2 regions of the Vibrio sp. Vb1554 genome follow, and region 1 is predicted to be linked to the other one. Evidence: predicted binding sites of a transcription regulator. Region 1 holds the regulator's gene; the other holds the start of a gene.
What was found. Region 1 encodes MetJ, which represses methionine synthesis genes. Its sites were predicted from a motif close to TTAGACNTNTANANGTCTAA; they were not measured.
Positions count from the first base shown of each region.

Region 2: the regulator MetJ is predicted to act here: its motif matches at 2,000-2,019, upstream of metH (methionine synthase).

Region 1 covers NZ_JAWPOJ010000032.1:306-4,020, forward strand. Annotated here, with positions in the region: gene R8N28_RS20000 ((2Fe-2S)-binding protein) at 159-347, shown strand; gene bfr (bacterioferritin) at 441-917, shown strand; gene R8N28_RS20010 (malic enzyme-like NAD(P)-binding protein) at 1,124-2,401, shown strand; gene metJ (met regulon transcriptional regulator MetJ) at 2,514-2,834, opposite strand; gene R8N28_RS20020 (O-succinylhomoserine (thiol)-lyase) at 3,060-3,715, shown strand, end outside.
Region 2 covers NZ_JAWPOJ010000050.1:401-4,115, reverse strand. Annotated here, with positions in the region: gene metH (methionine synthase) at 1-1,951, opposite strand, end outside; gene R8N28_RS22785 (cation:proton antiporter) at 2,143-3,474, shown strand.

The DNA of each region.
Region 1 (3,715 bases):
AACGCTTTTACTCACCCCTCTTAACCCTTTGATCTTTTCCTGCAGCGGTAAAATCGTTATAACCAAATATTCTGAGCGGACACCATAATGCGACTGGTAACAAGAACTATTCTTGTTTATATTGTTTGTCACAGATTAGTTTTATAGGTTTTTTGAGTATGTACGTTTGTCTTTGCCATGGTGTCTCCGACAAAAAAATCAGGAAGTTGGCGATAGATGAAGGCGTAACAGATATTAAAGGAATCAAAAAGTGCACGGCATTGGGCAGCCAATGTGGTAAGTGCATCAGACAGGCCAAGGAAATTTTAGCGGAAACTAGTTACACGGAATTTAAACAAGCCAGCTAATTGCTGTAAGTATGCAGTAATTATTTGCCTTACATTTTGACACCTTCTCATTTGCTTCTACATTTAAATGAAGCCAAAGAGGAGGGTTTTGTCATGAAAGGCGATCCAATCATCATTCAACATCTCAATAAAGTGCTCGGTAACGAGCTCGTCGCTATTAATCAGTATTTTCTTCATGCCCGAATGTATAAAGACTGGGGCTTAAAGCACCTAGCAGACAAGGAATATCACGAATCTATCGATGAGATGAAGCATGCCGATCATCTAATTGAGCGTATTTTGTTCCTTGAAGGCTTACCGAACCTACAAGATTTAGGTAAGTTGATGATTGGTGAAGATACCAAGGAAATGCTCGAGTGTGACTTAAAGCTTGAAATGGCGGCTATTCCAGATTTAAAAGATGCGATTGCCTACGCTGAAGACATTCGAGATTATGTGTCTCGAGATCTCTTCCAAGATATTCTTGAAGATGAAGAAGAACATGTTGATTGGCTAGAGACGCAACTTGGCTTGATTGAAATGTCTGGTATTGAGAATTATCTCCAAGCGCAATACGTGGACGAAGAGTAACGATACTTTCTGAGTTTGCATACTCCAATAATAGTAAGAAGAAAGAGCACCTGACTCGAAAATCGGGTGCTTAACCCCGTTATCTGGTCTAATCTCTTTTATTATCGGCTTTTTAAGGATATTGCTCGCAATCTTGCCTATGAAGTTTGATTTCTATCCGATAGAATTTATGCCCCCTTACCTAAAAATAAAAAAGAGAAACGTCCATGTCTGAAGACAACCACCAAGCAGCCACTCCAGAAGAAGAACATCGCCAAAAAGCATTGGATTACCATGCTTATCCAACTCCAGGAAAGATTGCTGTCGAACTGACAAAGCCTGCGGAAACGGCGGGTGATCTTGCCCTTGCATACAGCCCTGGTGTTGCAGAGCCAGTGCGTGAAATCGCACAAAACCCGGATAACGTGTACAAGTACACTGCAAAAGGGAACATGGTTGCTGTTATTTCTAACGGTACCGCTATTCTAGGTCTAGGTAACCTAGGTCCACTTGCATCTAAGCCTGTGATGGAAGGTAAAGCGTTACTGTTTAAGCGTTTTGCTGGTCTTGACTCTATTGATATTGAAGTTAAGCACCGCACGATCGATGAATTTGTGGATACTGTTGCGAGCATTGCAGACACTTTTGGCGGTATCAACCTTGAAGATATTAAAGCACCAGACTGTTTTGAGATTGAAAAACGTTTGATTGAGCGTTGTGATGTACCAGTATTCCACGATGATCAACATGGTACTGCTATTGTAACGGCAGCGGGTATGCTGAATGCAATCGAACTTCAAGGTAAGAAACTTGAAGATTCAACAATTGTTTGTCTTGGCGCTGGCGCTGCCGCTGTAGCGTGTATGGAGCTTCTGATCAAATGCGGTGCAATGCGCGAAAAAATCTACATGCTAGATCGCAAAGGTGTGATTCACACTCGTCGTGATGACCTTAATGAATATAAGCAGTTATTTGCGAACAATACAGATAAGCGCACACTAGAAGACGTAATTGAAGGTGCAGATCTGTTCCTAGGTGTATCTGGTCCAAACCTGTTGCCAGCGGAAGCGTTGAAGTTGATGGCTGATAAGCCAATCGTGTTCGCATGCTCTAACCCGGATCCTGAAATCAAGCCGGAACTTGCTCACGCAGTTCGTGATGACTTGATCATGGGTACTGGCCGTAGTGATTATCCTAACCAAGTTAACAACGTATTGTGTTTCCCATTCATTTTCCGTGGTGCTCTTGATGTGCGTGCAAGTGAAATCAATGATGAAATGAAACTTGCAGCCGTTGAGGCGATTCGCGAGCTAGCAAAAGAGCCTGTACCTGAAGCCGTATTGAAGGCTGCAGGTGTTGATAAGCTAGAGTTTGGTGCGGACTATATTATTCCAAAACCAATGGATTCACGTTTGCTACCGCGTGTTGCAAAAGCGGTTGCTCAGGCGGCGGTTAATTCAGGTGTAGCTCGTATCGAGATGCCTGAAAACTACATGGCAGAGTAATATATCTTTCAGGTGTGATACACAAAAATGGGACGCTATTGCGTCCCATTTTTTATGTCATTCATTTGGCTCGAGGCAAGAGTCATTACCTGAAACCTCTTATCAGGCTTTTTTATTCTTCGTCGAATGACTCAAATTCGATGCCCATTTCCGTCATCAGCGCTTTTACTTCTGTTGGAATATCATCAGGACGGTCTTTACGAAGGTCTTCATCTGTCGGAAGTGGCTGACCTGTGTACGCGTGCAAAAATGCCTCGCATAGCAATTCGCTATTGGTTGCATGGCGTAAGTTATTGATCTGACGGCGAGTACGCTCATCAGTTAGCACCTTTAAAACTTTTAGCGGGATAGAGACGGTAATTTTTTTTACTTGTTCGCTTTTTTTGCCGTGCTCTGCATATGGGCTAATGTATTCGCCATTCCAGTCAGCCATTGCACACCTTCATTTATGTAATCGGTTAAAAATAATTTAGGTGCTGATTTTAGCTGCATTTACCGCCATAAGCAAAGACATATAGACGTCTAGAAGTGTTGACGTCTCATTTTTTGACGAGTAAAGTGAACATAACAGCAAAGGAAGCGTGTTGATCACTTTATGTTACTCATTAGATATAGCGCATTCCTATTTAGAAGTCATTACCCGTGAAAGGATACACCCATGAGCACTCGCAAACCTGCGACCATTGCAGTACGCACTGGTATTGAATCAGACAGCCAATATCATGCTGTCGTTCCACCTATTTATCTTTCCACTAACTATGGTTTTCCTGCTTTTGGTGAAGTGCCCAAGTATGATTACACACGATCTGGTAATCCAAACCGCGGACTGTTGGAAAGTGCGCTATCTGAACTTGAGTCTGGAAAAGGAGCGGTTGTTACTAACTGCGGTACGTCGGCATTAAATTTATGGGTTTCCGCTTTTCTCGGCCCAGATGATCTCATTATTGCTCCTCACGATTGTTATGGTGGTACCTATCGTCTTTTTAATACCCGAGCTAACAAAGGCGATTTTAAGGTTCAGTTTGTCGATCAATCAGACGAACAGGCTTTAGATGCTGCATTGGCACAAAAACCAAAACTCATTTTGCTAGAAACTCCGTCAAACCCTCTGGTTCGCGTAGTGGATATTGCAGCTACTTGTGAAAAAGCGAAACAAGTCGGCGCGTTAGTTGCGGTGGACAATACCTTTTTGACACCCGTGTACCAAAAACCTTTAGAGCTAGGTGCGGATTTTGTTATCCACTCCACAACAAAGTACATCAACGGTCATTCGGACGTAATTGGTGGGGTAATCATCACCAACACAGAAGCGCA
Region 2 (3,715 bases), on a different contig from region 1:
AGGCATCCTCCTCTTTACCTACCCCTTTGCCTGCATATTCCGCCGCGATATCTAACAATCTCTCAGTGGCGTCATCACGACGGTTAAGAACGACATCTTCCACAGCCTCACGCAATTTTTCAGGCACGTTATCGTAGATTTCTAACTGACCCGCATTCACAATCCCCATATCCATACCATTTTTAAAACAGTGGTAGAGGAACACCGCGTGAATCGCTTCACGTACATAGTTATTGCCACGGAAAGAGAATGAGACGTTAGAAACACCACCCGAGATCATCGCATGTGGTAAATCACGTTTGATATCGCCAACGGCTTCAATGAAATCCACCGCGTAGTTATTATGCTCCTCGATCCCCGTAGCAATGGCAAAAATGTTGGGGTCAAAAATGATGTCTTCTGGTGGAAAGCCCACTTCATCAACAAGAATTCGGTAAGCGTTGGTACAAATTTCTACTTTGCGCTCACGTGTATCTGCTTGCCCAATCTCATCAAACGCCATCACAATCACAGCCGCACCGTAACGGCGGATCAACTTAGCTTGTTCAACGAATTTCTCTTTGCCTTCTTTGAGAGAGATCGAGTTAACAATGCCTTTGCCTTGGATGCACTTAAGACCGGCTTCAATAACCTCCCACTTGGAAGAGTCAACCATGATTGGTACTTTTGAGATTTCAGGTTCTGACGCACAAAGGTTTAAAAAGCGAACCATACAAGCTTGTGCATCCAACATGCCTTCATCCATGTTGATATCGATAATTTGAGCGCCATTTTCAACTTGTTGACGAGCCACATCGAGCGCTTCATCGTACAGCTCTTCTTTAATTAAGCGCTTAAAACGCGCAGAACCGGTTACATTCGTACGCTCACCGACATTGATAAATAAAGAGTCTTTATCAATAGCGAGTGGCTCCAGGCCAGACAAGCGACAAGCAACGGGAAGTTCAGGTAATTGACGAGGGGCGATATTTTCAACCGCGAGTGCCATTTGGCGAATGTGCTCAGGAGTTGTACCACAACACCCACCAATCAAGTTTAAAAAGCCACTTTGAGCCCACTCTTTAACATGCTTAGCCATATCTTCTGGCGACAAATCGTATTCGCCGAATGCATTCGGAAGCCCAGCATTTGGGTGAGCGGAAACAAAAGATTCTGATATACGCGAGAGCTCTTCAACATAAGGACGCAGTTCATCCGGGCCAAGTGCACAGTTCAAACCAAACGAAATCGGTTTAACATGACGTAATGAGTTGTAAAACGCTTCTGTGGTTTGACCGGATAATGTTCTACCGGAAGCATCAGTAATAGTCCCCGAGATCATCACAGGTAACTCAATACCCATCTCTTCAAACACACTTTCAACAGCAAATGAACAAGCCTTAGCGTTAAGCGTATCGAAGATGGTCTCGATAAGAATAAGATCAGAACCACCTTTAATCAGCGCTCGAGTCGATTCAGAGTAAGCCTCAACTAACTCGTCGAAAGAAACATTTCGATATCCAGGGTCGTTTACATCAGGAGAGATAGAACAAGTGCGGTTCGTCGGCCCTAAAACCCCTGCGACATAACGCGGTTTATCGGGTGTTTTTGCGGTCCATTCGTCTGCAACTTCACGTGCAAGCTTGGCAGCAGCAAAGTTAATTTCTTCACTTAGGCTTTCCATCTCGTAGTCAGCCATCGCAATGGTTGTTGCGTTAAACGTGTTGGTTTCGAGAATATCTGCACCCGCTTCTAAATATGCAGCGTGAATGTCCTTGATAAGTTGAGGCTGACTTAGAACCAACAGGTCGTTGTTACCTTTTAGATCACAATGCCAATCCGCAAAGCGCGTTCCTCGATAGTCTTGCTCTTCAAGTTTGTACCCTTGAATCATGGTTCCCATACCACCATCAATCAAAAGAATACGTTGCTTCAATTGAGCTTCAATCTGTTGTCTTACGTTACTTCCCACAGTACAGCCTCATTCCTTTAGTTATCTTTCCATCCTATCACACAAACTTCAGGAGTCTAGACGTCTAAACGTGGAATTAATGATTATTTTATCTCCTTCTTAACTTACAAAATAATCACGAAAAAATGTTTGCTATTTAAGCAGCATCAGCCGAGAATTCCATTCATAAAATGTTACAAATAGAGAGCTCTATGTCGGTCTATCATACTTTATGTTTTCTATCCGCAGCTGCGATGCTAATTGCTTTTGTAAACAGCAAGATAGGAAAGATGCAAACCACCATTGCGATTACCGCAGGTTCAATGGTGCTTTCACTTCTAATCTTAATTGCGGGTCAAAACAACTGGTTCCATCTCACCGAAATTGCGACGGAGACGGTCACAAGGATTAACTTCGAAGATTTCTTGCTCAAAGGCATTCTTGGCTTCTTACTATTTGCTGGTGGACTAGGCATCAAACTCCCGAACCTTAAAGATCAGAAGTGGGAGATCACTGTTTTAGCCCTTGGAGCTACACTGTTTTCTACGTTCTTTATTGGATTTGCGCTGTATGGGTTTTGTCAGTTAATTGGCATCCAATTTGATTTGGTCTACTGCTTACTATTTGGTGCTCTAATATCGCCAACTGACCCAATCGCTGTATTGGCTATTGTGAAAAAACTCGATGCTCCTAAACGTATCTCCACTCAGATTGAAGGAGAATCGCTCTTCAATGATGGCTTCGGTTTGGTTATCTTCGTCACTCTATTTACGATTGCATTTGGCACTGAGGCACCAACTGTAGGTAGTGTCACCTTACTCTTCATCCAAGAAGCTATCGGTGGTATCGCATATGGTTTCGTCCTCGGTTTGCTATTCCACTACTTGATCAGTGCCACCGATGATCACTCAATGGAATTGTTACTTACCATTGGTGTCCCAACAGCAGGTTACGCATTTGCTGAATACATCCATGTATCAGGCCCACTCGCAATGGTTGTATCCGGTATTATGATTGGCAACTGGACACGCTTTATTGGCTTTTCAAAAGAGAGTGAAGATCACCTTGACCATTTTTGGGAGCTTGTTGATGAATTCTTGAATGGCGTGTTATTCCTACTGATCGGTATGTCGATGCTGCTATTTGAATTCCACAAAGAAGACTGGATCATGATGGCTATTTCAGTCCCTCTTGTACTAGCAGCTCGCTATCTAAGTGTATTTCTTTCTTACATAGGCTTTAAACGTTACAGAAAATATAATCCATGGTCAGTGCGTATTTTGACGTGGGGCGGTTTACGCGGAGGCCTAGCACTAGCGATGGCACTTTCTATTCCATCTGGTATTTGGGTGATTCAAGATAAGTTAATCGATGTAAAAGAGATTATTCTTGTAATGACCTACTCCGTCGTTGTTTTCTCTATCCTCATTCAAGGCTCAACAATCACCCCAATGATTGAAAAAGCAAAAGCAGAAGAGAAGAAGATGGAAGAGAACAACCAAGCAATAACCACTCCGGAACATACGGAGCCAGTGGACTCTTAAAGACACGTAACTTAATAAATAAAAAGCAGCTACCTAGCTGCTTTTTTCATAACTAATTTTCAGACTCCCCTTCAAGGACGAGTGCTCCTTATTCTTTGATATACCTTCAAATATACTAAGAATCGCTACGCTGCATTTTCATAGATACTAACTATTGCCGATAGATAGTATTCATAGACGAGCCTTTTAATTTACCCATTTATCACTTCTCTTCTCTTCTCTTCTCTTGGCAATATAGGCT